3 regions of the Rhizobium sp. NPDC090279 genome follow, and region 2 is predicted to be linked to each of the others. Evidence: predicted binding sites of a transcription regulator. Region 2 holds the regulator's gene; each other region holds the start of a gene.
What was found. The regulator PhoB, encoded in region 2, activates phosphate uptake and scavenging genes when phosphate is short. The targets are predictions, from matches to a motif close to TGTCATNNANCTGTCAT.
Positions count from the first base shown of each region.

Region 1: the regulator PhoB is predicted to act here: its motif matches at 3,029-3,045, upstream of ACIQWP_RS11340 (glycerophosphodiester phosphodiesterase).
Region 3: the regulator PhoB is predicted to act here: its motif matches at 3,264-3,280, upstream of ACIQWP_RS01550 (alkaline phosphatase).

Region 1 covers NZ_JBIVYI010000004.1:132,809-143,169, forward strand. Annotated here, with positions in the region: gene ACIQWP_RS11330 (MFS transporter) at 1-1,146, opposite strand, end outside; gene ACIQWP_RS11335 (UDP-2,3-diacylglucosamine diphosphatase) at 1,314-2,120, opposite strand; gene ACIQWP_RS11340 (glycerophosphodiester phosphodiesterase) at 2,234-2,989, opposite strand; gene ACIQWP_RS11345 (NADP-dependent malic enzyme) at 3,250-5,526, shown strand; gene ACIQWP_RS11350 (hypothetical protein) at 5,671-6,423, shown strand; gene ACIQWP_RS11355 (ankyrin repeat domain-containing protein) at 6,472-8,220, opposite strand; gene ACIQWP_RS11360 (hypothetical protein) at 8,385-9,212, opposite strand; gene ACIQWP_RS11365 (NAD+ synthase) at 9,244-10,361, opposite strand, start outside.
Region 2 covers NZ_JBIVYI010000003.1:424,941-435,301, forward strand. Annotated here, with positions in the region: gene pstB (phosphate ABC transporter ATP-binding protein PstB) at 1-643, shown strand, start outside; gene phoU (phosphate signaling complex protein PhoU) at 695-1,408, shown strand; gene phoB (phosphate regulon transcriptional regulator PhoB) at 1,440-2,123, shown strand; gene ACIQWP_RS10095 (GcrA family cell cycle regulator) at 2,215-2,751, opposite strand; gene ACIQWP_RS10100 (aspartate aminotransferase family protein) at 3,177-4,376, shown strand; gene argF (ornithine carbamoyltransferase) at 4,450-5,367, shown strand; gene ACIQWP_RS10110 (Hsp33 family molecular chaperone) at 5,525-6,514, shown strand; gene apaG (Co2+/Mg2+ efflux protein ApaG) at 6,534-6,926, opposite strand; gene ACIQWP_RS10120 (DNA helicase) at 7,542-8,255, shown strand; gene ACIQWP_RS10125 (O-succinylhomoserine sulfhydrylase) at 8,387-9,574, opposite strand; SAM riboswitch at 9,618-9,696, opposite strand; gene ACIQWP_RS10130 (2'-deoxycytidine 5'-triphosphate deaminase) at 9,868-10,361, shown strand, end outside.
Region 3 covers NZ_JBIVYI010000001.1:327,376-337,736, forward strand. Annotated here, with positions in the region: gene ACIQWP_RS01525 (exopolysaccharide biosynthesis protein) at 1-18, opposite strand, end outside; gene ACIQWP_RS01530 (hypothetical protein) at 67-378, opposite strand; gene ACIQWP_RS01535 (TerC family protein) at 451-1,434, opposite strand; gene ACIQWP_RS01540 (SAM-dependent methyltransferase) at 1,608-2,324, opposite strand; gene ACIQWP_RS01545 (Lrp/AsnC family transcriptional regulator) at 2,500-2,994, opposite strand; gene ACIQWP_RS01550 (alkaline phosphatase) at 3,320-5,074, shown strand; gene ACIQWP_RS01555 (hypothetical protein) at 5,152-5,616, shown strand; gene ACIQWP_RS01560 (ABC transporter ATP-binding protein) at 5,622-6,308, shown strand; gene ACIQWP_RS01565 (ABC transporter permease) at 6,305-7,588, shown strand; gene ACIQWP_RS01570 (ABC transporter substrate-binding protein) at 7,681-8,649, shown strand; gene ACIQWP_RS01575 (FecCD family ABC transporter permease) at 8,671-9,675, shown strand; gene ACIQWP_RS01580 (FecCD family ABC transporter permease) at 9,714-10,361, shown strand, end outside.

The DNA.
Region 1 (10,361 bases), on a different contig from region 2:
GGCAAGCCCGAAAGCAGCGATGCCGGCCATGACATAGTAACTCGCAAGGTCAAGCCAGGCATAGAGATAGCCGGACGCCAGCGTCATCAGCCCCAAGAACATGCCGTTGTAGAAATAATAGGCGCCCTGGGCCGATGATTCCTGCGCTTCATGGACAGATGCAACGATGCGCCGCTGAACGCCGGTATGGACGCAGGCATAGGTGCAGGAATGAAAACACTGCAGCACGAGATAGCCGAAAAAACCGAAATTGATCGGAAACAGGACCCAGCGCAGAATGCACATGGTCGAACCGAAAAAGATCAGCGTCCATGCGCTGAACCGCCTGCTCAGTTTTTTCGACAGGAAGAAGACCATCACCTCGGCCGCAACGCCGATGCTCCAGAGGACGGCGATCTCGGCGCCGGAAAAACCCAGCTTGTGCCAGTAGATGGACGCGAAGGTATAGAGCATCGCATGGCTCGATTGCTGTATCGACACCCCGATCATGGTGATGAGCAATTGCGGGGAGCGCAAATTTCCGGTCGGCGGTTGCAGGTTGATCGGCTGGTTGCGGCGGCGCGTCGGCCCGATGCGGGGAGCAAACAAGCCCATCAGCGTCGTAAGGATGAACCCCCCTACCATCACAGGCAGTACGGTGGTTCCGCCCCACATGCCGATCAGTTGGCCGCCGAGAAGGGTCGAGAGGATGAATGTGATCGATCCCCAGACCCGCATGGAACCGTAGTCGAAGCCCCAGCGGCGTACGCCCGACATGGCGATCGATTCAACCACCGGCACGTAGGGCGCATAGGTGGCGCCCTGGATGCCGTAGACCAGAAGCACGGGCCAGAAGTCGCTGGTCCAGTAGAGTGCGATCGCCGTCAGAAGCGACGTAGCACCCGACCATAGCAATACATCGGCACGCTCCGTCATGTGATCGGCCAGCACCGCGATGATGGGGGTCACGAGGACGCGCACGACCATGGGAATGGCGATCACGAGGCCGATCTCGTGATCGTTGAAATTCAGCCCCGCCAACCAGACGGGAAAGAACGGTACGGCAATGCCGTTGACGAACAACGGGGCGCAATAGGACAAGGCGGCGCGCAAACGGAAATAGGGAGGCGCACCCTCGCCCTGGAAGGACTTGATCGCGGGAATCATGACAGACCTGAAGGGGAACTTATTTGTCCCTATCATGCTATCGAGAATACGACTATGGCGAGAAATGGCCAAAACCGTAACGTTTCGGAAAAATCCGAAGATACAGCCGCTCCGCAGCGATCAATAATTATGACAGCCGATTATCAAGTCCGTGAGGAGGCGCCGGATCACGCCGCCTGAACCCCGAACGGCCGCGGCAATTCCCCGACCGGAGAATCGACGGGCTGCACATCGAGAATAGTCCGCCAGGTGATCAGCTCGAACGTGCCGTCCTCATGCTCGGCGATGGCCGTGCAGCTCTCCACCCAGTCGCCGGTATTGATGTAGCGGACGCCGTCGAGATCCTCGATCACCGCATGGTGGATGTGGCCGCAGATGACGCCGTCTGCATCGTTGCGCCTGGCTTCCTCGGCGACGACACGCTGGAATTCGCCGATGAAGTTGACGGCGTGCTTGACCTGCAGCTTTGCCCAGGCCGAGAAGGACCAATAGGGCATGTTCAGGCGGCGGCGCACGGCGGCAAGACCGATATTGATCAGTATGGCCATGTCATAGGCCCAATCGCCGAGATAGGCGAGCAGGCGGGCGTTGCGGACGACGACATCGAATTCGTCGCCATGCAGGATCAGATACTTCTTGCCGTCGGCCGTTTCGTGAATGGCGCGCTGCGCCACCTCGATGCCGCCGAAGTGCATGCCCGGGAAATCGCGCAGGAATTCGTCGTGATTGCCGGGAATATAGACGATGCGTGTGCCCTTGCGCGCCTTGCGCAGCAACTTCTGGACGACATCATTACAATCCTGCGGCCAGTACCAGTTCCGCTTGAGACGCCAGCCATCGACAATATCGCCGACCAGGAAGATCGTATCGGCGTCATGGTGACGGAGAAAGTCGAGCAGAAAGTCCGCCTTGGCGGCTTTCGAGCCCAAGTGTACATCAGAAATGAACAGCGTTCGGAATCGGCGGGTGTCCATGTTTTCATTCACGAACCTTAACGTCCGTGCCCTATCTACCTTGGCTATTCCAAAACCAGACTCGTGTTTCAGGAAGATGACAAACCCTGTGTCTGCCGGCTTATCCAGCACGATCACCCGCGCTTGGCGGCGATCGCCAGATCCGGACGGTCGCTAGTAAAACTGGCGACACCAAGGCGAAACATGGCCCGCGCCGCCTCGCCCGTATGCGCCGCCCACCCATGCACCGTCACTCCATTCTTGCGAAAGAGCTCCATGAGCTCGTCATCGAGCGCATCGGCGCGTATTGCAATCTCGCGCACGCCTGAGCTGCGCAGCGCTGTGATGATCCCACTCCAGCCGAGTTGCCCGGCCGCCTGAGGCGAGCAGAGGAAGATAAAGCCGAGCAGGTCGCCGACATTCAGGCCGTGTTCACCGAGCGCTGCCGCGAATGCTGCGAGACGCGGCAAGGAAAAGCTCGTCACCATCGTGCGCGTCAGCATGCCGGTCGCCGCCAGCTCGTCGACGATGCGCCGCTCCATGCCCTCATATGGCGTCCCATCCGCCCTTGTCTTGATCTCCAGCCGGAGGTCGACGGCAGAGGGGCCAAAGATATCGATGGTCTCCATGAGCGTCGGAATCGTTTCACCGCCGCTTCCGATCACGACATGGCGCATCAGCTCGCCGTAGCTGAAATCGGCGATAGCGCCCTTGCCGTCAGTCATCCGGTCGATCAGAGCGTCATGATGCACGACGAGCTTGCCGTCCCGTGTCTGATGGATGTCGAATTCGACGAGATCGACATCGAGCTTGGCGGTCTGCGAAAAGGCGAGCCTGGTGTTCTCAGGCCACAAATGAGCACCACCGCGATGGGAAGCAATCAGAGTCATCCGGGAAATCTCCGCACGCGCTCTTCATAGGTCGGCGCGATGAATGCCTGATGACGCGGCCGCGACCACTCCGGGCCGAGGGAGGGCCATCGAGCGACCCTTGCAAAAAAGGCAATTCAGTTTTGCCACGACAAAACGCGGCCCGACGTCAATTGCATACTGTGAACGTGAAGCGATTGATGTATGCAGAAGACTCAAAGCGCAGGCAGGAATGGAGACGCGAGTTGGATACGAACGACACTTCGAAGGCAGCCAAGAACATGGCGAGCGGAGATCTCGACGAACAGGCGCTTTATTTCCATCGCTACCCCCGCCCCGGCAAGCTGGAAATTCAGGCGACAAAACCCCTAGGCAACCAGCGCGATCTGGCGCTCGCTTATTCCCCCGGCGTCGCGGCTCCTTGCATCGCCATCCGCGACAATCCTGAGATGGCTGCCGACTACACGTCCCGCGCCAATCTCGTTGCGGTGATTTCCAACGGTTCCGCCGTACTCGGCCTCGGCAATATCGGCCCGCTCGCCTCCAAGCCGGTCATGGAAGGCAAGGCCGTTCTCTTCAAGAAATTTGCCGGCATCGACGTTTTCGACATCGAAATCGCGGCACCCACCGTCGATGAGATGGTCAATACGATTTCTGCGCTCGAGCCGACCTTCGGCGGCATCAATCTCGAAGACATCAAGGCGCCGGAATGCTTCGACGTCGAACGCCGCCTGCGCGAGCAGATGGAAATCCCTGTTTTCCACGACGACCAGCACGGCACCGCCATCATCGTTGCAGCAGCCATCCTCAACGGCCTGGAACTGGCCGGCAAGAAGATCGAAGCCGTCAAGATCGTCGCTTCCGGCGCCGGCGCGGCAGCGCTTGCCTGCCTCAACCTGCTCGTCACGCTCGGCGCCAGGCGCGAAAACATCTGGGTCCACGACATCGAAGGCCTGGTCTACAAGGACCGCAACGTCCTGATGGACGAATGGAAGTCCGTCTACGCCCAGGACAGCGACAAGCGTGTGCTGGCCGAATCCATTCCGGGCGCGGATGTCTTCCTCGGCCTCTCTGCCGCCGGCGTGCTGAAGCCCGAACTTCTCGAGCAGATGGCGGAAAAGCCGCTGATCATGGCGCTTGCCAATCCGACGCCGGAAATCATGCCGGATCTCGCCCGCGCCGCGCGCCCTGACGCGATGATCTGCACCGGCCGCTCGGATTTCCCGAACCAGGTGAACAACGTCCTCTGCTTCCCCTATATCTTCCGCGGCGCGCTCGATTGCGGCGCAAAGACGATCAATGAAGAGATGAAGATGGCAGCCGTGCGCGCCATCGCCTCGCTCGCCCGCGAAGAGCCTTCCGATGTCGCCGCCCGCGCCTATTCGGGCGAAACGCCCATCTTCGGGCCGAACTACCTGATCCCTTCGCCGTTCGATCCGCGCCTCATCCTGCGGATTGCGCCGGCCGTGGCGAAGGCTGCCGCCGACAGCGGCGTGGCGCTGCGTCCGATCAAGGATTTCGACGGCTACATGGACGAGCTCAACCGCTTCGTCTTCCGCTCCGGCTTCATCATGAAGCCGATCTTTGCAGCCGCAAAGATCGCGGAACGCAAGCGTGTCGTCTTCTCCGAAGGCGAAGATGAGCGCGTGCTGCGCGCCGCCCAGGTCCTCCTTGAGGAAGGCACCGCCGTCCCGATCCTGATCGGCCGCCCCTCCGTCATCGAGACGCGCCTGAAGCGCTACGGCCTGAAGATCCGCCCGCATACCGATTTCGCCGTCATCAATCCGGAAGACGATCCGCGCTTCCGCGAATATGTCGAGCTCTATTTCTCGCTCGTCGGCCGCGCCGGCGTCATCCCGGAGGCTGCCCGCACGATCGTCCGTACCAACACGACCGTCATCGGCGCGCTGGCTCTGAAACGCGGCGAAGCCGATGCACTCATCTGCGGTTTGGAAGGACGTTACGAGCGCCATTTGCGTATCGTTCGCCAGATCATCGGCAAGCGGCCCGACGTTCGTGATTTCTCGGCACTGAGCCTGCTCATCTCGCAGCGTGGCGCGACCTTCTACGCCGATACCTACGTGACGTTTAATCCGACCGCCGAGGAAGTCGCGGAATCGACCTGGCTGGCTGCCGAGGAAATCAAGCGCTTCGGCATCGAGCCGCGTGCCGCCCTCGTCTCGCATTCCAACTTCGGCTCACGGGAGTCGGAAAGCGCCACGAAGATGCGCGACGCGCTGGCTCTCGTCCGCAAGGCAGCACCGGAACTGGAAGTCGATGGCGAAATGCACGGCGACAGCGCCATCTCCGAAAGCCTGCGGCGGCACGTCATGCCGGATAGTACGCTATCAGGTGAAGCGAATCTGCTCGTCTTCCCGAACCTCGACGCCGCCAACATCACGCTCGGCGTGGTCAAGACGATGACCGACAGCCTGCATGTCGGCCCGATCCTGCTCGGCACGGCGCTTCCGGCCCACATTCTCTCGCCTTCGGTCACCTCCCGCGGCGTGGTCAACATGGCGGCTCTTGCCGTCGTCGAGGCGTCGGAAATCGCTTAATCCTCTGCCTCGCAGCCGTCGTCTGGCGGCTGCGAGCCTCAATTTCGTAAAAATCCTCTCGAAATCCATGCATTTTGATGGATACGTTGTTAAGCCAGACGGTATAGGCTTCAGCTAGATCGAACCGCTTTCGAGAGCAGAACCGTGAACCGCGGCACCAAACACGCTTCCATTGCCTTGCTGTCTCTGCTGACAGCCACACCGGCCCTGGCACAGACAGACCTATGCGACGAGCTGCGCGGCCGCTACGTTGATATCAACGAAGTGATCGGCGCCAGCGAGGAAACGCGCCAGCTCTCACGCGCCATCGTGCAGCAGAACCTGATGATCCGCCGGACGATGAGCGATCTGCGCAACCAGGGCTGCGTCGAAGACAGCAGCATGGTGATCTTCGGGCAGGATAATCAGGGCGTCTGTGACGACATGCGGCAATCGATCGATCAGATGCGGCACGATCTTTCCCTGTTGATGGATCAACGCGAACAAAGTGTCGGTCGCGTCGATGCCGTTTCGATGCAGCGCAGGCAACTGCTGGATACCATGCAGCGCAACGGCTGCAGCCTGCCGGCTTCGGCAACACCGGATGTCGTGATCGACACCCGCACGAAGCTGGATGCCTATGCGCCGCAGGAGCAATCTCTGGCTCAGCCGGAAAGCTCCATTACCGTCATCGAAACGCCGAGGCTTCAGAAGGATTCCAGCCTGCAACAAAGGCAGGCTGCGCCGGCAGCAACGCCAAAGGTGACGCAAGCCCAGCCCCCGCAGTTTCCGCCAGATCGTCCTTACGATCCCTCGGCCCATAAGGTGCGCCAGGTCGGGCCGCAATTCCTCGCGACCGACCAAGGCAGCATCGACCTCAAGCATCCGAAAGAGACCGGTCCGCAGCCGACGCAATAGGGCGGCCAGACGTTCCCGACGTCCGCCTGACCGCCCCATCTGTTGTTTTCAGGCCGTTGCCGACTGGCGCAGCAGCGAGAGGATGGCCTCTTCACCCGCTTCCTGCGCGAGATCGCGATACGATCTTCCGGCTGCATCTCTCACCGAGCGATCCGCACCATGCTCCAGCAGGAAGCGCACCGCCTCGATCCGCCGATTGACAATGGCGAAGCCGAGCGGCGTCATCCAATCGCGATCGGAGCTGGGCTGTCCGTGCGGGCGAAAGTCGCCGAAACGAATATTGAGCTGCGTTGGGTGGCTGTCGAGGAGATCAGCCAATTGTTCCACTTGACCGAAGGCAGCGGCGGCAAAGATATCCAGCGGATAGGCCTTGAGGAAATCGACCATTTCCTGTTTGCCGTTATATTCGGCCCAACCGATTGCCGGTGCGTGAAAATGCGGGTCGCGAATGGTCGTATCGGCCCCGTGCTCGATCAGCAGCCTCGCCATCTCGATATGACCGTGAAGCGCCGCCTCATGCAGCGGGGTGCGGCTGGTCACAGCATTGACGTCGAGACCGACGCTCAGCATTCGGCGGACACGCCCAAGAGCATTAGCACCGGCCGCGTCGTGAAGCATGGCCGGATGGGTCCGTCGCATCGCCTTTGGAATATCAAGGTCGTTCGCAAGTAGTTTTATGTGTTCGACTGATATCACTTGATCTTCAGATACGTCGCCAGTTGTGAGCTGGATATATACTCGATCCTCCGGCTTCAGGCGAACGGCCACTGCTCCTTTCTGAACAAGATATAACACTAGGTCATTGTCATTACCCAGCCGGGCCCATTCATAGGGCGTCCTGCCATTGACCGTCTTGTTGACGTCGGCACCGTTTTCCACCAGCAGGCGGACGCGCTCACTCATACGGTGCTCCAGCGCCCAGGCCAGTTGATAGTCGAAGACGGTCTGCGAGTTCTCAACAAACTTGCCGTCCTCGCGCACGAGCCAATTGTTCTTCTCCCCAGCGGACAAGCCATATTCGATCAGCAATTTCAGGCATGTATCATCAGGTTCGAACATGCGGTTGTAGAGTGCCTGGCTGTCATTGACCTCCGCGCCGGCATTCAGCAGCAGCCGCGCGAATACCTCACAATCCGGATGCTGGGGCTGGCGGAGCTTTCCCGCCTCGCCCTCTCCGAAGACGCCGGTCAAAGCGGTAAAGCGATACTGGCCACCATCGAGGAAGAAGGCGTTGACGTCGGCTCCGCGCCTGAGAAGCTCGCGCGCGGCCGACAGGCTGGATCGGCCCGGCAGGCGGGCATAGGCGGCATACATTAGCGGAGACCAATCGTAGGGGCCACCCTTGCGATCGAGCAGCTGCGGCTGGCGATCCAGCCACCGACCTATGCCATCGGCATCTCCAAGCACGGCGGCGACGTGGATGCTCTCTCCGGCAATATCCGGATTGTCTTCGAGCAGCTGCAGCGCCTCATCGAACCGCTCGGGATCGGCGGCAATACTGCCGAAATAAGAAACCGTCGCCAGCGACAGGAAACGGTTGGCGAGCTGATCCCGCGGGATATGCTTGCGATCGCCGCTTTCCAGATGTGCCTTGAGCTTCGTCCAGCTGGAGAAGCCGAATTCACGGGCAAGAACAAGTTGTATGTCTTGGAGCCCGACGCCAGCCAGATCGGAGAAATACGGAGCGACACGGCTTTGTGCCGAAGCATCGCCGGCTTGAACGGCCTTGAGGAAAGACTTGGCCTGCTTTTTCAGGGAATCGAGTGTGGCGTCAACAGCCAAAGAGCGCGTGGTCACGATAGACCTCCTTCCATTTACGTCCGGTATCCGCGCCCACAGACTGAAAAGAGGTGTGGCAGTCTCATATTCTATGTTTCAGGTGGGCCTAGCCCTTCCCGCGGATCGGATGCGCCCTGAGAACGCATCCAGATCTATAGCGCCGGTTGCGATCTGTCCAGTGCTCACGCCGGCTCATAACGGACATAGGCGAACGCATCACCATCCGGCGACCAGTTCGGCACGTTGATCGACCCCTGGCCGCCGAAGAGCTCGAACAGCGTCGTGAGGTTGCCGCCATCCATATCCATCAGCCGCATCTGGACGTTGAGATCACGCGGATGATCGAAGACATCTGGATCGTAGGAGATCAAAACGACCTTGTCGTTCTTTGGCGACGGATGGGCAAACCAGTTGCCGTAATTGTCGTCGGTCAATTGCTGCAGGCCGGTGCCGTCAGGATGGATGCGCCAGATCTGCATCAGCCCGGTGCGGCTCGAGTTGAAATAGATCCATTGCCCGTCGGCTGAGAAATCCGGCCCGTCATTGCGGCCTTCGCCATGCGTCAGCCGCGTTTCCTCGCCGCCATCGATCGAGATCGTATAGATATCGAAGACGTTGTCGCGGATACCGCAATAGGAGAAGCGCTGCCCGTCCGGCGACCAGCCGTGCCAGTAGGACGGCAGATTGGTCGTGACCTGCCGCGGCGTGCCGCCTTCGGCCGGAAGAACATAGATGCAGGATTTGTCGTGCTGCGTCTTGTCGGAAATCGCAATCAGCGATCCGTCCGGCGAAATTCCGTGATCGTTGTTGCACCGCGTCGCAAAGCTGGTATCGACCTGAATGATCCCACCGTTGCCGTCGAGCGGCAGCCGGTAGAGCAGCCCGTCGCCGTTCAGCAGCAGATAGCGCCCGTCAGGCGAATAGTTCGGCGCCTCCACGAGTTCGTCCGTTTGCCAGACAACCCGGTTTGCGCCCGTGCGAATATTATAGATCTCGACCGAGCTCCGCATTCTTCCTCTCCCTTGCCGAAGGATGCCGCGATCAGCGATCGCGGAACCGGTTGGTGATCGGATAGCGACGGTCGCGACCGAAATTCTTCTTGGTGATCTTCACGCCCGGCGCCGATTGGCGACGCTTGTATTCCGCAAGATAGAGCAGATGTTCTATACGATGCACAGTCGCGACATCATGGCCGCGGGCCACGATCTCCTCGACCGACATTTCCTTTTCCACCAGGCATTCGAGGATGTCGTCGAGCGCCGGATAGGGCGGAAGCGAGTCCTGGTCCGTCTGGTTCGGTCGCAGCTCCGCGGAAGGTGCCTTGTCGATGATGTTGTGGGGGATCACCTCGCCCGAAGGGCCGAGCGCACCCGGCGGCACATGCAGGTTGCGCCACCGCGACAGCGCATAGACCTGCATCTTGTAGAGATCCTTGATCGGGTTGAAGCCGCCGTTCATGTCACCATAGAGCGTGGCGTATCCGACGGACATTTCCGACTTGTTGCCTGTGGTTACCACCATCGAGCCGAACTTGTTGGAGATCGCCATCAGGATGGTGCCGCGGGCGCGGCTCTGCAGGTTTTCCTCGGTGATGCCGGTTTCCGTGCCTTCGAACAGGTCGGACAAGGCTGAAGTGAAGCCGGTGACGGGGTCCTCGATAGGCACGATATCGTAGCGGCAGCCGAGCGCCTTGGCGCAATCGGCCGCATCCTTCAGCGAATCCTGGGACGTATAGCGATAGGGCAGCATCACGGTGCGCACCCGCTCCTCGCCGAGCGCATCGACGGCGATCGCAGCACAGATCGCCGAGTCGATGCCGCCGGACAGGCCGAGCACCACGGACTTGAAGCCGTTCTTGTTGACATAGTCGCGGAAGCCCAGCAGGCAGGCGCGATAATCCGCCTCCTCGCCCTCCGGAATATGGGCCATAGGGCCTTCGGCGCAGTGCCAGCCGTCGCCGTTCTTCTTCCAGGTGCTGACCGCCAAGGCAGTTTCGAACTGACTCATCTGGAAGGCCAGCGTCTTGTCGGCATTGAAGCCGAAGCTCGCGCCGTCGAAAACCAGCTCGTCCTGGCCGCCGACCTGAGCGGCGAAGATGAGCGGCAGGCCCGATTCAATCACCTGCCGCAACGCGACCTGGTGGCGGACATCGACCTTGC
Region 2 (10,361 bases):
CGGCTGCGGCAAGTCTACCTTCCTGCGTTGCCTCAACCGCATGAACGATACGATCGAGACGTGCCGGGTTACCGGCAAGATCACGCTCGACGATCGGGATGTCTACGACAACAGCATCGATGTCGTGGAATTGCGCGCTCGGGTGGGCATGGTCTTCCAGAAGCCCAATCCGTTTCCGAAGTCGATCTACGAGAATGTCGCCTACGGGCCTCGTATCCATGGCCTGCATCGCTCCAAGGCCGATCTCGATCATATCGTCGAGACCAGCCTGCAGAAGGCAGGCCTTTGGGGCGAAGTCCGGGATCGCCTCCACGATGCCGGCACGAGCCTGTCGGGTGGTCAGCAGCAGCGCCTGTGCATCGCCCGCGCCGTTGCCGTCAGCCCCGAGGTCATCCTGATGGACGAGCCCTGTTCGGCGCTCGATCCGATCGCAACCGCCAAGGTCGAAGACCTTATCCATGAGCTGCGGGAAAATTTCACGATCGTCATCGTGACGCATTCCATGCAGCAGGCAGCCCGCGTCTCGCAACGCACCGCAATGTTCCATCTCGGCCATCTGGTTGAGGAGAACGACACCGATAAGATGTTCACCAATCCCGACGATTTCCGCACGCAGGATTACATCATGGGCCGTTTTGGTTGATGATGTCAGGCGCGCGGCTCCTTTCACACAGTTTACCTTGAGGATAGAAAAATGGTCTCCACTCACATTCTCTCTGCCTATGACGAAGACCTGAAGTTCCTGACGCGCCGCATTGCTGAAATGGGCGGTCTGGCCGAGCAGATGGTCAGCGACAGCGTCCGCGCGCTGGTCAACAGCGATACCGGCCTCGCCCAGAAGGTCATCTCCGACGACGTCGTTCTCGACCATGCCGAGCGCGAAGTCGGCGACAAGGCGATCGTCACCATCGCTCGTCGTCAGCCGATGGCGGCCGACCTGCGCGAGATCATGGGCTCGATCCGCATCGCCTCCGATCTGGAGCGCGTCGGCGATCTCGGCAAGAACACCGCCAAGCGCGTCATCGCCGTGCAGGGCACCGGTGTTCCCCGTCGTCTCGCCCGCGGCATCGAACACCTGTCCGAACTGGCGCTGAGCCAGCTCAAAGAAGTCCTCGACGTCTACGCCACCCGCTCGCCGGACAAGGCCGTGTCGATCCGCGAACGCGACGAGGAAATCGACGCGATGTACACCTCGCTGTTCCGCGAGATGCTGACCTACATGATGGAAGATCCGCGCAACATCACCACCTGCACGCATCTTCTCTTCTGCGCCAAGAACATCGAGCGCATCGGCGACCATGCCACCAACATCGCCGAGACGATCTATTACATGGCGACCGGTGCCCAGCCGGAAGGCGAGCGCCCGAAAGACGATACCGCCAACACCGTCGGCGCAGTGACGGAATAATCTGGAAGCGAAGAAAGGAGACCATAGGCGCATGGTTCCGAGAGTTGCTGTTGTAGAAGACGAGGAAGCGCTCAGCGTTCTGCTGCGCTACAATCTCGAGGCCGAAGGCTTCGAGGTCGATACGATCCTCAGAGGCGATGAGGCCGAGCTGCGTCTCCAGGAGCGCATCCCCGACCTTCTGATCCTCGACTGGATGCTCCCCGGTGTATCCGGCATCGAGCTCTGCCGCCGGCTGCGTATGCGGCCGGAGACGGAGCGGCTGCCGATCATCATGCTGACGGCCCGCGGCGAGGAGAGCGAGCGCGTGCGTGGTCTTTCCACCGGCGCGGACGACTACGTCGTCAAGCCGTTCTCGACGCCGGAGCTGATGGCTCGCGTCAAGGCGATGCTGCGGCGCGCCCGTCCGGAGGTTCTCTCCACGGTGCTTCGTTGTGGCGATATCGAGCTCGACCGCGAGACCCATCGCGTTCACCGCAAGAGCCGCGAAGTGCGGTTGGGGCCGACGGAATTCCGCCTGCTGGAATTCCTGATGTCCTCGCCGGGCCGTGTCTTCTCGCGTTCGCAGCTGCTCGACGGCGTTTGGGGACACGATATCTATGTCGACGAACGTACTGTCGACGTCCATGTCGGCCGCCTGCGCAAGGCGCTCAACTTCTCCAATATGCAGGATGTCATCCGCACCGTTCGCGGCGCGGGCTACTCCATGGAGGCCTGAGCGGGAATACCCGATCAGGCACTCAACATAGCGGCGGAAACAGAAAACGGGCCCCAAAGGGCCCGTTTCTTTACCTCAATTATGGGGCATCTCAGCCGCGCGGTTGCGCCGGCCGACGCCGCTCATGCACCGGCTGATAGGCCAGGCGCTGATGGTAGCCGCAATAGGGCGATGCATCTGGGCTCTCGTTGCCGCAGAAGTGGAAATCGTCCTTCAAGGGATCGCCGACCGGCCACTTGCAGGTGCGCTCGGTCAGTTCCGTCAGGCCGAGGCGCCGGGAGATCGGGACGACGACATTGGTGGCCGGGCGATACTGGATCTCGTTGACGGCATCGATCTCGACTTCTTCCCTCAGCATGGTTGCGCCCTGCTGGCGGGTGACCACGGTGCGGGTTGCAACACGCGTTCCATAGCTCGCTGCGCGGGGAGCTGCGGCGCTGCGCTTCGGCGTGCGTGCTGCGGTTGCCGTGCCGCCCGCCTTCGCTCGGCCGGGAAGGTTCAGGCGATGCACCTTGCCGATGACGGCGTTACGGCTCACGCCACCAAGCTGCGCAGCGATCTGGCTGGCGCTCAACCCTTCGGACCATAGCTTTTTCAGCTTCTCGACGCGTTCGTCTGTCCAATTCATGCCCTGTCTCCGCTGTCGCGTTTCCGATGGCAGAATCCCTCACCATTGCCTCGTATGGGGTCGAGGCGCGAAACGCTCTAAAATTGTGGTGACTAGTTCCGCCGCATGCAGTCTAGCAATTGCTTTTTAACCTAGTGTGAGGCTGACTCCGTGACAAGAGTCGCGGGAATCTTGAGGAATCGATTTCGAGGTTTTCCCCAACTTGCTGTCCCGGCGTGGCATTTCTGCAATAGCCGCCGCCGAACCTATCCCTTTTGCCCGCAAGCGCTTTCTCGCACCTGCCAAAACGGCAGTTTTGTTGACATCGCGGTGCAAAACATCAATAGTGCGCAGGCCGCCGCAAGGCGGCATTTTTGATTTTTTCGGACCCGTTTCATCAAACGGAAGCGATCGGTCCTTAAAGTTGTGATCGAGGAGATATGGCCATGGCCGAGACCGCGCCGCTTTATGACACCTACATGCGTGCTCCGCTGCGGTTCGAGCGAGGCGAAGGCGTCTGGCTGATCACGGAAAGCGGCGAACGCTACCTCGATTTCGCAGCCGGCGTTGCGGTTAATTCGCTCGGCCATGCGCACCCCCATCTCGTCGCGGAACTGAAGGCGCAGGCCGACAAGGTGTGGCATCTGTCCAACCTCTACGAGGTGCCCGGTCAGGAGAAGCTTTCGAAGCGGTTGACGGACGTGACCTTCGCCGACAAGGTGTTTTTCACCAACTCAGGCGCCGAGGCGCTCGAATGCGCCATCAAGACGGCGCGGCGCTATCAGTTCGCCAAGGGACATCCCGAAAAGTTCCACATCATCACCTTCGAGGGCGCCTTCCATGGCCGCACCATCGCGACGATCGCCGCCGGCGGTCAGGAAAAATATATCGAGGGCTTCGGCCCGAAGGCGCCGGGCTTCGATCAGGTGCCTTTCGGCGATCTCGATGCCGTGCGTGCCGCCATCACCGATGCGACGGCCGCGATCCTGATCGAGCCTGTGCAGGGCGAGGGCGGCATCCGCCCGGCGACCAACGAATTCCTGCGCGGCCTGCGTGAGATCTGCGACGAACACGGCCTGCTGCTGGTTCTCGATGAAGTACAATGCGGCGTCGGCCGCACGGGTAAGCTCTTCGCCCATGAATGGGCTGGTATCAAGCCGGACATCATGGCGGTCGCCAAGGGTATCGGCGGCGGTTTCCCGCTCGGCGCATGCCTTGCCACCGCGGAAGCCGCCTCGGGCATGAAGGCCGGCACGCACGGCTCGACCTATGGCGGCAATCCGCTCGCCATGGCGGTCGGCAATGCCGTCCTCGACATCGTGCTCGCCGAAGGCTTCCTGCAGCATGTCCGCGATATCGCCCTGATCTTCCGTCAGGGACTTGCCTCGCTCAAGGATCGCTTCCCCGACATCATCGAGGACGTTCGCGGCGAAGGCCTCATGCTCGGCATCAAGAGTGCAATTCCGCAGGCCGAGCTTCTGCAGGCGGTTCGCGCCGAGCATCTGCTAGGCGTTCTGGCCGGCGACAACGTCATTCGTCTGCTGCCGCCGCTCGTGGTGACCGCTGAGGAAGCGCGCGAAGGTCTTACTCGCCTCGAGCGTGCCGCCGAGCGCGCACGCGCAGCCCGCACCAAGAAATCGGCTTGAACTCAACGCCCGCAGTCGGGGCGTTCCTGCCCCACGCGGGCGTTATTGTTTTTTCTGGAGTACAGGTAAGGACATGGCTTCTCCGAAACACTTTCTCGACCTCTCTGCTGTTCCCACCGCCGATCTGCGCAGCATCATCGATGATGCCATCGTGCGAAAGCAGGCGCTGAAGGCTGGCACGGCCGACAAGCCGCTCGCCGGCAAGATGCTGGCGATGATCTTCGAGAAGCCATCCACCCGCACCCGCGTTTCCTTCGACGTCGGCATGCGCCAGCTGGGCGGCGAGACGCTGTTCCTGTCCGGCACCGAGATGCAGCTTGGCCGCGCCGAGACGATCGGCGATACGGCAAAGGTGCTGTCGCGCTATGTCGACGCGATCATGATCCGCACAACCGATCATTCGCGCCTGCTGGAGCTGGCGGAACACGCGACCGTTCCGGTCATCAACGCGCTGACGGACGACACGCATCCCTGCCAGATCATGGCCGATATCATGACCTTCGAGGAGCATCGCGGCCCGATCAAAGGCAAGACCGTTGCCTGGACCGGCGATGGCAATAACGTGCTGCATTCGCTGATCGAAGGTGCCGCACGTTTCGGCTATCGCATGAATATGGCAGTGCCCCTTGGTTCCGAGCCCAAGGATCACTATCTGAACTGGGCCCGCAACGAGGGCGCCGAAATCATGCTCTCGCATGATGCAGACCGTGCGGTCGCCGGCGTCGATTGCGTGGTAACCGATACCTGGGTTTCCATGAATCAGGAGCACCGGGCCCGCGGTCACAACGTCTTCCAGCCCTATCAGGTCAACAAGGCTTTGATGGCACAGGCCGGCAAAGACGCGTTGTTCATGCATTGCCTGCCCGCCCATCGCGGCGAGGAGGTAACGGACGAGGTGATCGACGGTCCGCAATCCGTTGTCTTCGATGAGGCGGAAAACCGCCTTCATGCGCAGAAGTCGATTCTTGCTTGGTGCCTGGGTGCAATCTGAGGATAGAAGCCGCGCTTGAGAGCGCGGGCCCTAGAGCCGGATGGTCTTAGGTCGAAGCGACCTAAGACCTGAATCCGGTCTAGAATCGAAGAAATAGAGCATGACGTCGCCCGAAAACCGCTCTCACTTTTCGGCGTCATGCTCCAGGAGTAAAGCAATGGCCGAAAATGCAGCCTCGCTGGGTCAGTTCGATTTTGCCGGTGACGATCACGTTGTGCCCTTCCAGGTGGAGGGTCTCGATGTGCGCGGCCGTGCCGTGCAGCTTGGCCCGTTGTTGGATGCAATCCTTGCCCGGCACGACTATCCGACGCCGGTTGCGCGCCTACTGGCCGAGGCTATTGTCCTGACCGTGCTGCTCGGCACCTCGCTGAAGTTCGAAGGCAAGTTCACGGTACAGACCAAGGGCGATGGTCCCGTTGATCTTCTGGTCGCCGATTTCTCGACGCCGGAAAATGTCCGCGCCTATGCCCGTTTCGATGAGGAGGCTCTGGCAAAGGCTGTCGCCGAAGGTCGGACCGAGCCCGAACAGCTGCTGGGCAACGGTGTGCTCGCCTTCACCATCGATCAGGGCCGCTTCAGCCAGCCCTATCAGGGTATCGTCGCGCTTGACGGCGCGTCGCTGGAGGAGATTGCCGGCACCTATTTCCGCCAGTCGGAGCAGATCCCGACGCGCGTGCGTCTTGGCGCCGCCGAACTCTTCGATCGTGATGAGAATGGCAAGCCGCGTCATCGCTGGCGTGCCGGCGGCCTGATTGCTCAATTCCTTCCCGAGGCGCCCGAGCGCATGCGTCAGCCCGATCTCCATGGCGGCGACGGCGATAGCGGCGTGCGCGATCATGCCGAGGACGATGCCTGGGCGGAAGCCCGCAGCCTCGTGGAAACCATCGATGCCGACGAACTGACGGACCCGCTTGTCGGCACTGAGCGCCTTTTGTATCGCCTCTTCCACGAGCGCGGCGTGCGCGTCTATGAGCCGAAGGCCGTCTACGATCGCTGTTCGTGCTCGCGCGACAAGCTGAAGGGCGTCTTGAAGGGGTTCACGGCCGAGGAAGTCGAGGCCAGCCAGGACAATGGTGAGATCGCCGTGACCTGTGAATTCTGCTCGACCACCTATCGCTTCGAAGTGTCCGAGATAGAAGTGGCCTGACGCTGCCCAGTTGCTGCGCTCAGTTCAGCGTGCGCAGCAGGTTCGGCGTATCCAGCGAAAAGGCGGGGATCTTGACATGGAAGAGCTCCCCCTTGTCCGTCTCCATCTGGTAATGGCCGAACATCATGCCTGATGGCGTGTCCAGTGGGCAGCCAGAGGAATATTCGTAGATATCGCCGGGTTTCAGATGCGGCTGCTCGCCGACGACACCGGGGCCGGTCACTTCATCCACGATGCCGTTCATGTCGGTGATGTGCCAATAGCGCGTCACCAGCTTCACGGCTTCCTTCGAGTGGTTGGAAATAACGATGCGGTATCCCCAGACATAGCGATCGTCGTCCGGATCGGATTGCTCCTCCAGATAGAACGGCTCTACTACAACCTCGATGTCGCGTGTTAGGGCGCGATACATGCCTGATACCTTGCCACTGCCCTGAAACGCCGAGCGCTCCTTCAAGCCCCCATTGCCGTTTCAGCATTTTCAAGTCTGCGGCATATTATCCGCTTTCCACTACTCCCGCAAAGTGCAGGATATTTAGCGGTATCCTATAACCGATCCGTTCCGTCAAGGAACGGTGTGATGAAATCTCGCCCATGGAGATCAAGCGTTCCGAAATTCAGCTATTATGGCTGATGAAAAAGATTAGTGATTTGCCCTCAAAGTATCTCGTTCCGCTCGTCATTTGGTCTTGTCTACCACAATGCCCGTCAGCGGATCGCGCGGCGCACAGATAGGCTTGCCGCAATTGAAGGTTCACTTCAGGGGTCGACCGTCAGATCTGATCGCGGGTCATGAAAACCTCCAGGCCATATAACCCCTGTGCCTCTCCTATTGTTCCTCAAGCAGGTCTTGCCTGAGATTCCCCGGCAAGCGGATTTCGGCTATGATCTGATTCTGGCATGGCCCGTGCCTCCCCCCTCCATTCGGGAAAGTATATTTCATGCAGGGTCGTCGATATCCAAACCGACTGTTTGAGCGCCTGGCATAAGGAGGGGTTGCGGTCACTGCTCGCAATAGGAGGTTTTGATGAGGCTTTCCGCCCCTGTTTATCATTTGAAGCGCAAGGCGAGGCTGCTGTCCCGCCAGCAGAACATACCCTTGCATGCCGCACTGGATCGCATTGCGGCCGGTGAAGGTTTTCAAGGCTGGAGCTTGCTTGCGGCGAGGACCAGGACTGCCGTTCCCGTCAGCGAGCTGTATTCGCGATTGAGCTCGGGCGATCTCGTGCTGATTGGCGCAAGGCCCGGCCATGGCAAGACGCTGATGAGCCTGAGGCTCGCCGTCGAAGCCATGAAATCAGGCAACCGCAGCGTCTTCTTCACGCTGGAAGACACGGAGAAGGTCGTTTTGGACCGTTTCCCGGCCATCGGTGCCGATCATGCGGAATTTGCCGATCTGTTCGAGTTCGACAATTCCGACGCCATCAGCGCCGACTACATCGTCGATAGGCTGGGACAGGCGTCGCGCGGCACGCTGGCGGTGGTCGATTTTCTGCAGTTGCTTGATCAGAAGCGGGAAAAGCCGGAGCTGATGATCCAGGTTCAGACGTTGAAGGCGTTTGCGCGCGCCAGAGGCGTCATCGTCGTCTTCATCTCGCAGATTGATCGCTCCTATGATCCGGCGCTGAAACCCGTGCCCGATCTCTCGGATGTTCGTCTGCCGAACCCGCTGGATCTGTCGCTGTTCGACAAGATGGTCTTCCTGAACAACGGCCAGGTTCAATTCAAGGCCGCCAGCTGACGAGCTGCCATGTGCCGTCATTGCCCGACTAGAGCAATTCCAGGAAAAGTGCGTAGCGGTTTTCCGTCCGGAATTGCGAGAGAACAGAGAGATCGAGCCGCCCGGAGAAAATCCGGGCGGCTCGATTGATATCAGGCCGAAACCTGCTCAAGAGCGCGGGCGAAATCCTCGACCAGATCCTGGCTGTCCTCGATACCAGCAGAGAAGCGCACGGTGCCCGGCGAAATGCCAAGTTCGGCGCGGGCCTCGTCGGTGAGGTTCTTGTGCGTCGTGGTGGCCGGATGGGTGATCAGGCTCTTCGAGTCGCCGAGATTGTTGGAGATCTTGACGATCTCCAGCGCGTTCTGCAGCTTGAAGGCTGCTTCCTTGCCGCCCTTCAGTTCGAAGGCCACGAGCGTCGAGCCGCCGGTCATCTGCTTGGCGATGATATCGGCCTGTGGGTGATCCTTGCGGCCGGGATAGATCACGCGGGCGACCTTGTTGCCCTGCTCGGCCAGGAAATCGGCCACTTTGGCGGCATTCGCCGTCTGCTGCGCAACGCGCAGCGGCAGCGTCTCGATGCCCTTCAGCAGCGTCCAGGCGGTAAAGGGAGACATGGCCGGGCCGGTATGGCGGAAATAGTCCTGCAGGTGTTCGTCGATCCACTGCTTGTCTGAAAGGACCACGCCGCCGAGCGAGCGGCCCTGACCGTCAATATGCTTGGTGGCCGAGTAGACGACGATATGGGCGCCGAGTTCCAGCGGCTTCTGGAAGAGCGGGGTCGCGAACACGTTGTCGACCACGACCTTGGCACCGATCTGGTTGGCAAGCTTGGCCACAGCAGCGATGTCAACGACTTCAAGCGTCGGGTTGGTCGGGCTTTCGAGGAAGAAGACCTTGGTCGTGGGGCGGATGGCCTTTTCCCAGTTCTCGACGAAGCGCCCGTCGACCAGCGTGCATTCGATACCGTATTTCGGCGCGAGCGTCTCGACCACCCAGCGGCACGAGCCGAAGAGGGCACGGGCGGCAACGATATGGTCACCGGCCTTCAGCTGGCAGAGGATGGCGGCGGTGACCGCAGCCATGCCCGAAGCCGTGGCGCGGGCATCTTCCGCGCCTTCCAGCGCGCACATGCGTTTTTCGAACATGTCGTTGGTCGGGCTGCCGTAACGGGCGTAGATGAAACCGTCCGTCTCGCCCTTGAAGCGGGCTTCCGCCGCTTCCGAGGTGTCGTAGACGAAGCCCTGTGTCAGATAGATTGCTTCGGAGGTCTCGCCGAACTGCGAACGGAGCGTTCCGTTGTGAACGAGCTGGGTTGCGGGGCGCCAAGTCTTGCTCATGCCATCACCACTTTCAAAACAAAAAAACCGGTCGCAAAAGCAGACCGGTTCAACCCCGGTCTTTTTAGCCATTTGTTTAACGTGGCTGCAAGCCGACCGGCCAAATCACCACGGGATAAGTTGCAATACTGCCGTTGACCGCTTGCGTCAATTCCCCCAGTTTGGTTTTGTCGGCGGCAAATTATTGCCCGAGCGTCCGTCTGGATGCGCAAAGGTCGCAGTAACATTTTGGATCAGCCGATAGGTCTGCAAGTCAAACATGGATTTGCCGGCTCATGGGTTGGGAAAGAGGCATGATGGCTCGCAATACTGGAATTCTGGCGGATCGCGCCATCGCGGCGCTCTTCGAAACAGGGCGGCTGACGAGCGAACGGGAACTGGACGTCGATCAGATCCAGCCGGCAAGCCTTGACCTCAGACTGGGCTCCCATGCTTTCCGCGTTCGGGCCAGCTTCATGCCCGGTCCATCGCATCTCGTTGCCGATAAGCTCGACTGGCTGAAGCTGCATGTCGTCGATCTCTCCGAAGGCGCGGTGCTGGAAACCGGCTGCGTCTATATCGTGCCGTTGATGGAACGGCTCGATCTGCCAGAAGACATGTCTGCCTCCGCCAACCCGAAGAGCTCGACCGGTCGCCTCGATATCTTCACCCGCGTCATCACCGACCGGGCGCAGGAGTTCGACAAGATCCCGGCCGGCTATTCCGGTCCGCTCTATCTCGAAATCAGCCCGCGCACCTTCCCGATCGTCGTGCGCCGTGGCTCGCGCCTGTCGCAGATCCGCTTCCG
Region 3 (10,361 bases), on a different contig from region 2:
GGCTGTCTGTTGCGTCATCCGATTTCACCGGACACGGCTGCTGAACCGGTCTGCCTGGATAGAGCTTCAGGCTTCATCGGCACCTTCGCCCTTTCCTTGGATGAGCTTGATGACGGTTGCGCAGGCCGGATTGCTCTTGTCGAGCAGGTCGGCGGGGCTGCTCCAGCCGGTCGACAGGCCGATGACGGTGGAGATCGTCCAGAACGTGTCTTCCGATGCGCGTTTCGCCAGCGCCGGGACCTCTGACGAAAGACATGCCTGCGACTGCCTGACGGTCTCGACCGGCTGGCCGGCAGCAACGGCATGCCGCTCGATCTCGGCTTGAAGCGGACCAAGGGCGAAGGTTGCAAAAAGGGCTGCGAGGAGATTGGAGATCATATTTGTACCTTGTCGGAAATCTGTTTGAAGCGGGGGAGGGAGGTGCCCACAAAGTGCGGGCACCTCACGGCGTCAGGCGCTTTCGGCCTTGTCGCGGGTTTTCAGCAGGCTCCAGCCGACGCCGCTTGCGATGATGGCGAAGGTGATGCCCAGCGAGAGGGCAGCCGGGAATTTTTCCAGGCCGAGCATATCGGCGACGAAGATCTTCGAACCGATGAAGACGAGCACGATGGCGAGAGCCGGCTTCAGATACTGGAAGCGGTGAATCATCGCCGCCAGCGCAAAGTAGAGGGCACGCAGACCCAGGATCGCGAAGATATTCGACGTGTAGACGATGAACGGGTCGGTCGTGATCGCGAAGATCGCGGGAACCGAATCCACGGCAAAGATCACGTCGGCCACTTCGATCAGCACGAGCGCCATGAAGAGCGGCGTGATGAACCAGACCATCTTGCCGTTCCGCGGATGCGGCTGCTTGACGAAGAAGCGCTCGCCGTGATGGTGATCGGTGACGTTGAAACGGCTGCGCATGAAGCGGACGAGCGGATTTTTCGACACGTCCGGTTCCGTATCCTTCACGACCAGCATCTTGATGCCGGTGATGATGAGGAAGGCCGCGAAGACGTAGAGAAGCCAGGAGAATTCGGCCACCAGCGTCGCGCCGACGCCGATCATGATCGCGCGCAGCACGATGACGCCGAGAATGCCCCAGAACAGCACGCGGTGCTGATAGAGGCGAGGTACGGCGAAGAAGGCGAAGATAAGGGCGATGACGAAGACATTGTCGAGGGCCAGCGTCTTTTCGACGACGAAGCCCGTCATATAGGCAAGGCCGGAATCGGCGCCGAGATACCACCATACCCAGCCGCCGAAGGCGAGACCGAGCGTGATATAGAGCACGGAGAGCTTGATGCTCTCGCCGACGCCGATTTCCTTGTTTTCCTTATGCAGGACGCCAAGATCGAAGGAGAGGATGGCAATGACGAGCGCAAGGAAGCTCGCCCACATCCAGAGCGGCTTTCCCAGCCACTCGACGAAGAGCAAAGACGTTTCCATGACGGAAAACCTCTGTCGGCGCGGTGTCGGAAAGGTCCGACATCGCGAGAACGCCGACGGCTCTCACCAGAGGGGCCCGGACCAGCGGGTTGGCCTATAGCTGGGAAGCGACAGTTTGTGTTTCAAGGGGCCCGCGACCACTTTGCGAAAGAGCGGCAATTTTGCGCGCCCGTCTAATCTGCCGTCCGGCTGATGTGAATGCTGTAGACGCTTGCCCATTCCTGGGCGACGAAATTGGTAAGTGCGACGGGGATTTCGACAAGGGCGCTGTTTCGCGCCAAGATGCGGAATCCTCTTGGAAGGCAAATAGCAATGCGCTCGATGATCTTTTCATAGTCGACGATCAGCATCTCGCGGCCGACCATGAGATCAAACAATGCGGGATTGGTAATCACGTAGTCGTTTTCACAAAACCAGTAGGAGGCAATGGTCAGATCGGGGAGATAGCCGATCTGCGCCGGCAGGTTTCGTCGTTCGAAGGCAAAGCGCCCGGGAAGTCCGGCAGTCGACATGAGTTCCCGGCTCAGCAGAAGCTGACTTTCCGAGGCGTCCAGGCCTCGAAGCTCGAGATCGGGATTGTCGGCCAGATAGGCAAAGGCGAGACTGAAAGCGCCGGAGCCGCAGCCGAGATCGCACACCCTTTCATATTGGTGGATAGTCCCTCCGAGGCTGGAAAGCGCTCGCAGGCACTTCAGAGAATTTCGCATTCCGAACGCGCGGGTGAAAGCATCGGCCGAGCGACCATAATCGAATATCTCGATCTGTCGCCGGCTATTGACAGCATTGAGCAAAGCAATGGAGTCGCTGTTCGGGTGATAGAGATGATTACACTTTAGAAGTGTCTCGACAAAACCTTCGAGGTGCCGCGCCTGTACGTCCACATATGTCATGCAAACCCGTCCTCGCTGGAGATATACTCTTCCGAATTGTCGGAAGCGAGCATAGCCGCAAAGTAAGTGCTTCACCCGCCCTCTGTCCTTGATGGACTGCGCTAATCACAGCTTTATCGTCGGCAGCCACCCGAACCGGGCCTTTGGGAGATCTGGAACCGGGCGAGGCAGCCGTTTACCGGTCGCCGTGCCAGCTGTGTGAAGTCGGTACGGGAAATCCCTCGAAGGTCTTGAGCGTGTCAAGCACGATCGACGTCTTCACATGCTGTACAGATTCGTGCGGCAGCAGCACGTCGTTGACGAATCTCGAAAGGCCCGCGAGCCCGCGGGTTGCTACCTTCAGGTGGTAATCCATTTCGCCCGTCAGCGCATAGGCTTCCAGCACCTCCGGCAGACCATTGATGAGCTGCGAAAACCGGCGGGCATTGTCCCTGTTGTGGGTGGCAAGCGTCACGGAAATGACCACCAGCATGTCCAGCCCCAGCTTCTGCCGGTCGAGATTGGCCTGGTAGCTGCGAATATAGCCTTCCGCCTCCAGCCTCGTGCGTCGGCGCGAGCACTGCGACGGAGACAGCGCGATGCGCTCGCCGAGCTCGTTGTTCGTCAATCTGCCGTCCTTCTGGAGCTCCTCCAGCAGTCGCAGATCCAATTTGTCGAGCTGTTCATCCATTGCGCAAAACTCTCAAAATCCTCACGAAGCTTGTACAAGCTTGCCATTTCTCATGAGAATTACAAGTTGGCTAACGGAGTTTCCGGCCATATCTTGCGCGATCGAGTTCGGCGACGTTTGACGCCCTTCGGCATAATGAAACGGAAAAAGATCGTGCCGCCACCCGTGTTCGCGCCACCTTTTTAGATGTCGCACATACAATCAGGCTTCCTTATTGATTGTCGCTTCTGAATTCACGGTTGCAGAAAGTTGACTCCTTTTTACGTGATTGTCATCTGGCTTTTATAAGTGGGGAGAGGGAAGCAACCAACGCAGGGGGTATAAAATGCGTAAACTTCTTCTTTCTATGGTGTCGGCAACCGTATTGGGTGGGGCCGCCAATGCTGCAACCGTCTATCCGCTGGACCGGGCAACGGTGCTCGCGGGCTCGCCTTTCGATTTCAAGGTGGAGTTCAGCAAGGTCGTAAAGCCGGAAGACGTGAAGGTCACGGTCAACGGCGAAAGCTATGACGCGGTTTTCGGCAAGGCCGCTGATTTCGTCGCCGAGGAAAAGGGTGCCGAGGACAAGGTTCTCGGATCTGCTCTGATCCTGCGCGGCGTCAAGCTCGCGAAGGCCGGCCAGTACAAGGTCGAGGTTTCGGCCGGCGACGAGAAAAAGTCGGTCAACTGGGACGTTTACGCCACGTCGGCTACGCCGAAGGCCAAGAACATCATCTTCCTGCTCGGCGATGGCCTTTCCGTTGCTCATCGCACCGGCGCCCGCATCATGTCCAAGGGTATGACGGAAGGCAAAGCCAATGGCCGCCTCGCCATGGACGATATTCCGCCAGTCGCTTTCATCGGCACGTCCTCGACCTCTGCCATCGCGACCGATAGCGCCAATACTATGTCGGCCTACATGACCGGTCACAAGTCCGCCGTGAACGCACTCGGCGTCTATGCCGACCGCACGCCGGCGAGCCTCGACGATCCGAAGGTCGAAACGATCGGCGAGGCGCTTCGCCGCACCGGCAAGAAGTCTCTCGGCATCGTGACCACCTCCGAAGTCGAGGATGCGACGCCGGCCGCACTGGTCTCCCATACGCGCAAGCGTGCGGACAAGGCCGACATCGTCGGCATGATGTACGACGTCAAGCCGGATGTCCTGCTCGGCGGCGGCTCGGCCTACTTCCTGGCCAAGAGCGTGCCCGGCTCGAAGCGCAAGGATGACAAGGACTACATCACACTCTTCAAGGATGCCGGTTACGCTGTTGCCACCGACAAGAACGAACTGGCGGCAGCCGCCGGCTCGAACCAGGACAAGCTACTCGGCCTCTTCCACACCGGTAATCTCGACGTCACGCTCGATCGCGAATTCCTCAAGAAAGGCACCGTCGAAAAATTCCCGAACCAGCCGGGCCTGGTCGACATGACCAAGGTAGCGCTCGACAAGCTCGCCAAGAACCCGGAAGGCTTCTTCCTGATGGTCGAGGCCGCATCGATCGACAAGATGAGCCATCCGCTGGATTGGGATCGCGCTCTGGTCGACACGATCGAGTTCGACAAGGCCGTTGCCGTTGCCCGCGAATTCCAGGCCAAGAACCCGGACACGCTGATCGTCGTCACCGGTGACCATACGCATGGCGTTTCGATCATCGGCACGGTTGACGACAACAAGCCGGGCACAGAAATGCGCGAGAAGGTCGGCACCTATGCGGCCGCCGGCTTCCCGAACTACGAGGACAAGGATGGCGATGGCTATCCGGATCGCGTCGACGTTTCCCGCCGCCTGTTCATAGCCGCTAACAACGGTCCTGACCACTACGAGACCTTCCGTCCGAAGCTCGATGGTCCTTTCGTTCCGGCGATCCAGAACGAGAAGAAGGAATATGTAGCCAACGAAGCCTATAAGGACGTGCCCGGCGCCGTCTTCGTACAGGGCAACCTTCCGAAGGACGAAGACAGCGGCGTTCACGCCGTAGACGACATCGTGCTGCAGGCGGCAGGCCCCGGTGCCGAAGGCTTCCGCGGTTACATGGAACAGAGCGACGTCTACCGTGTGCTGGCCGACACCTTCGCGCTCGGCGCCGAAAAGATGTAAGTCGTCACAAGCCCTGTGAACATGGACAGGCAGTATCAAAGCCGCCTGTCTTTCTCCATCTCTTATGGGGGTATGCGATGTCGAAGAACAAGATCGCCACAATCAATCGCCGGAGCTTTCTGGCCGCTGCCGCGGCCATGCCGATCATGGGTATCGCGATGCGGGCGAACGCCGCCGAAAAACTCGGCTTCGGCGAACTCTACAAGAGCTTCGGCCCGCTCGGTCTCGAATTTTCCGACAAGGTGAAACAGTTGAACGGCAAGGATGTCGCCATCAACGGCTTCATGGCACCGCCGTTGAAGGCGGAGGCCGCCTTCTTCGTTCTGACTGAGATCCCGATGTCGCTTTGCCCCTTCTGCTCTTCCGATGCGGACTGGCCCGACAATATCATGGTTGTCTATCTCTCCGGCAAGCAGACCTTCGTGCAGTTCAATGCGCCCATCACGGCGCGGGGCGTGCTGGAGTTCGGCTCGTGGACAGACCCTGAAACCGGTTTCATCAGCCAATTGCGTCTTCGGGACGCGTCGTTCAGGACTGTCTGATCGCTATGCTCGCTCTTGATGTTTCCAGTCTTGAAATGCAGTTTCCGGGCTTGGCTCAGCCCGTGCTCGCCATTGAGCGCTTTCATCTGCCGGCGGGTGGCAGTCTTGCGATCACCGGTGCATCCGGTTCCGGCAAGAGCACCTTCGTCAACGCCGTTACCGGCCTTGAGAAGGTGACGCGCGGCAGCATCTCCTGGAGCGGCACCGAAATTACCCATCTTTCCTCCGGCCGGCGTGATGCCTTTCGGGCGCGCAACATCGGCCTTGTCATGCAGGATTTCCACCTCTTTCCCGGTCTGTCCGCCTTCGAGAACGTCATACTTCCTGTCAAACTGACGCGACGTCTCACGCCCGACGAGCGGGAACGCGCGCTCCACCTGTTATCCGTGACCGGCATTGCGCGCCCGCAGCAGAAAATCGAGACCCTGTCGCGCGGCGAGATGCAGCGCGTCGCCGTTGCCCGAGCGTTGCTGTCTCGTCCCGGCGTCGTCGTCGCCGACGAACCGACTGCTAGCCTCGATCGTCAGGCGGGCAATGAGGTTGCGGAACTTCTGCTGCAGCTGGCAGCAGAAGAAGGGACGACGCTCGTTGTTGTGACACATGATATCGCGCTTGCGGAGCGGCTTGGCCGCCGCATCAATCTGGCGAGCGGACGCATCGAAGAAGACAGCCAAGAGGTTGCCGCGCAATGATCACTTTCATCCTTGCCGACCTCAGGCGTTTCTGGAGCGGGGCGCTTGCCGTCGCGGTGCTGATTGCCCTGTCGGTTGCCTTGAGCGTGACGGTTACGTTGCAGGAGCGCGCTGTTCGCCTCGGCAGTGCGCGCGCCGCCGAAAAATTCGATCTGCTTGTTGGCGCTGCCGGCAGCGAAACCCAGTTGGCGCTTTCAGCCGTCTTCCTGCAGCCGGCGCCGCTGCCGTTGATGGACGGTGCCGTCCTTGCCCGCCTTACCAGCGATCCGCGCGTTGAACTGGCCGCCCCCGTCGGCTTCGGCGATTCCGCCTATGGGCACCCGATTGTCGGCACGACGACCGGGCTGATCTCCTCCCTCTCGCCGTCGCTGTCGCAGGGCGCCATGTTTGCGCGCCTCGGCGAAGCGGTGGTCGGTTCCGATGTCGCCTTGTCGGCGGGCGCGGAAATCAAGCCGATGCACGGCACGGCCGAAACCGGTGGCGAAACTCACACGACCATTGCCTACAAGGTCAGTGGTCGCATGGCGCCGACGGGCACGGCTTGGGATCGCGCGATCCTGGTGCCGATCCGCGCCGTCTGGCAGTTGCACGGTATGCATGGCGAAGACCATCACGACCATGATGGCGACGAGGCCGGTGCGCATGGCGCAGGCAGTCCGGAACCGGATCATCAAGAAGACCATGAACACGAGCATGGCCACGTCGATGCGGATGCCCCGATCGATGAACATTTCGACGCGCAGACGCCCGGCGTTCCGGCCGTACTCGTCAAGCCGAAAACGATTGCCGATGCCTATCGCTTGCGCCAGGAATACCGCACAGGTACGACGCTCGGCGTCTTTCCGGCGGAGGTGCTGACCAGACTCTACGCTACGCTCGGCGATGTCCGCAGTCTCCTGCTGGCGATTGCGCTGGGAACGCAGGCGATCGTGATCGCCGCGATCGCGCTGGTGACGATCATGCATGTCGGCTCCAGGCGTAGGCAGATCGGTGCATTGCGGGCGCTCGGCACGCCGGTCCGCTCGATCGTTGCGCTTGTCTGGGGCGAGCTCTTCATTCTGTTTGCCGCCGGCATCGCGCTCGGCATTGCGTTCGGCTATCTGGCGGCGCTGACGATCTCCGCGCGGCTTGCCGCGTCGACGGCGGTGCGCCTGCCTGTCGGCTTTACTATCGGGGATCTATGGCTCGTCGGAGGCTTTGCAGCCGTCGCGGCGATCATCTCCATCGTTCCGGCGATCAGCGCCCTGCGTTCCAGTCCGGCCGCGGCGCTTCGCGCCTGACGCGGTACCCGTAAAAGTCGAACCGAAACTGGATTGCAAAACTCTTCTTTATTGACTAAAGCCATCTCGCGCATCTGACGGAGGATCTCGTGATGGCGAACAATGTAGGTAAACTCGCGTCGATGTTCGGCCTGCTCGCCTTGCTGGTTGCCGGTACTGCCGCGGCGGAGGACGCGAAAACCGTCTCGGTGACGGATGACCGTGGCGTCAAGGTCGAGGTGCCTGTACAGCCGAAGCGGATTGCCGCGATCTCCTATTTTGCCGATGACGTCGCGCTTGCTCTTGGCATCAAGCCGGTCGCGAGCACCTATATGACGGCGGGCCGGCAGCCGGACTTTCTCCTCGGCTTGACCTCGCAGATGGCGCAGATCGGCCAGCGCGCCAAGCCCAATCTCGAACTGCTGTCGCAGGCCAAGCCCGATCTCATCGTCGCGATCCGCCGTTATACGGTCGGCAACGCGCCGCAGCTTGAGAAGATCGCGCCCTATCTTGCCTACAACATGGAGCTCTTGACCGAGAGCGATAAGGAAATCGCGGAATTCTCGAAGATTCTCGGCAAGCCCGAGCGTGGCCTGCAACTCAACGCCGACTTCCACAAGCACCTTGATGAGATCGCCGCCAAGGCGCCAAAGAATGCACATCCTCGTTTTGCGATCATGTGGGGCGGCGAGACGCCCTTCGCCTTTCATACGGAAAACACCTCAGCCTCGATTGTTGCCGCCATCGGCGGTGACAATATTGCCGGACCAAAAACACCCGGCGGCCCCTTCGGCATCGATTTGAGCCTAGAGACCATGCTGGAGAAAGACCCCGAAGTCCTGTTCATCTACGACTCCGGCCCGGATCGTCCACATGAGAACAACCCGATCTGGCAGGAACTGACCGCAGTCAAGAACAAGAGGGTTTTCTATGTCGGCGACCAGTGGGTCGAGACCAACGGTCCGATCGCCCGCGAGATCGTGTTGCGTGAAGCCGCGCATTATCTCTACCCAGATGCTTTTCCGGCCGTCGATGTGAGGGCGGAAGCCGCGAAGATCATTCCAGCCGACATTCAGAAGTAAATGCTTCGGGCCGTGGCCACAATGGATGCGCGCAGATCACTGGCGGTGATCGCACTCCTTGTTGCCGTGACCATGCTGGTAGTCCTAGCCGGCCTGCTGCCCGGCGCGAAGGTCTTGACGATTGCGGACGCCGGCCGCGCCCTCCTTGAGCCGGACGGCAAGGTAAACTCCATCCTTGTCTGGACGCTGCGCCTGCCACGAAGCCTTGCTGCAGCCGTTGCCGGCGCCGGACTTGCCGTCTCCGGCTATCTCCTGCAGACATTGACGCGAAATCCGCTCGCCGACCCCGGAATTACCGGCGTCACCGCCGGCGCGGTCACGCCGATCGTCTGCTGTTTTGTCTTCCTGCCCTGGCTCTCATCCGCCTACTATCCCTTCGTCGGTCTTGCGGGCGGCCTGACGGCTGCGGCCGTTACCTTCTGGGTCTCGAAAGGCGGGCAGGGGCGGCCACTGCATCTAGCGCTCGGCGGTGTCAGCGTCTCACTGTTTCTCGGCGCAATCACGATCTACGTGCTGCTGCTGACCGGGCCGCAAGCGACCTCCCTTCTGTTCTGGCTCTCAGGCGGCTTTCAAGGGCGCTCCTGGTCGCATCTCACCTATATGCTTCCTTGGGTCATCGTTGGGGTTGCGGGCGCGTTGGCGCTCCATCGCGTTATCGGTATGTTCGCGCTCAGCGATCACGCCGCCGCCGGCATGGGCGTCCAGCTCAATCTCTGGAAGCCCGTGTTGCTTGTGCTCGGGGTCTGTCCCGTTGCCGGTATCGCTCCCGTTGCGGGGCCGGTCGCCTTCGTCGGGCTGGCGGCGCCGCATATCGCCCGCCTGCTGAAGCCGCTCGGCGCGGCATGGGAGATCGCGCTTTCTGCCGCCATCGGGGCGCTGATCGTGACCGTTGCCGATCTCATCGCCCGCACGGTCGCCATTCCGAAGGAGCTTCCCGTCGGCATCATCACGGCATTGATCGGCGGGCCGGTCTTTATTTACCTCATCCAACGCGGCCGCCTGCAATTTAGGGGGCAGGGCCTATGACTGTGGACGCCCCCATTCCTCATCTGCCGCGAAGGGGCATGTTGCCGATCGTCATCGGCATCGCGGTTCTTTCGCTGGTTGCTGCGACATTCCTCGGCGTTGTCGATCTGCCGACGGCCGATGTACTCGCCGTTGTCGGCGGCAAGGGTTCGCCCGAGGCGCAGTCGATCATTCTCGATATCCGGCTGCCGCGCATCGTCACCGGTATCCTTGCCGGCATCCAGTTCGGCGTCGCCGGCCTGCTCTTGCAGACGATCACGCGAAACCCGCTTGCCGATCCCTCCCTGATGGGGGTTTCGCAGGGTGCGACGCTGACCGTCACGCTGTTCCTGCTCTTCACGGTCTATATCTTCAATCCCGGCGAAAACACGGTGGCGGAGCTGCCGATCGCCTGGCTACCCGTCGCGGGCCTTGCGGGCGGAATGATCGCCGGCGGCATCATCTACATGCTTGCCTTCCGGCTTGAGCTCAGCCCGCTGCGGATCACGCTCTGCGGCGTTGCGGTCGGCGCGGTCCTGCACGCGCTCGCTGTCGGCCTGATCGCCGGCTGGGGATCGGCGCGCATCGAGATCATTCTCGAATGGCTTTCGGGAAGCCTCTACGCGCGCACCTGGGATCATGCGCTCTTCCTCCTGCCGTTCACGGTCGCGGGCCTGCTCGTCCTGCCGCTGATTTATCGGCCCTTG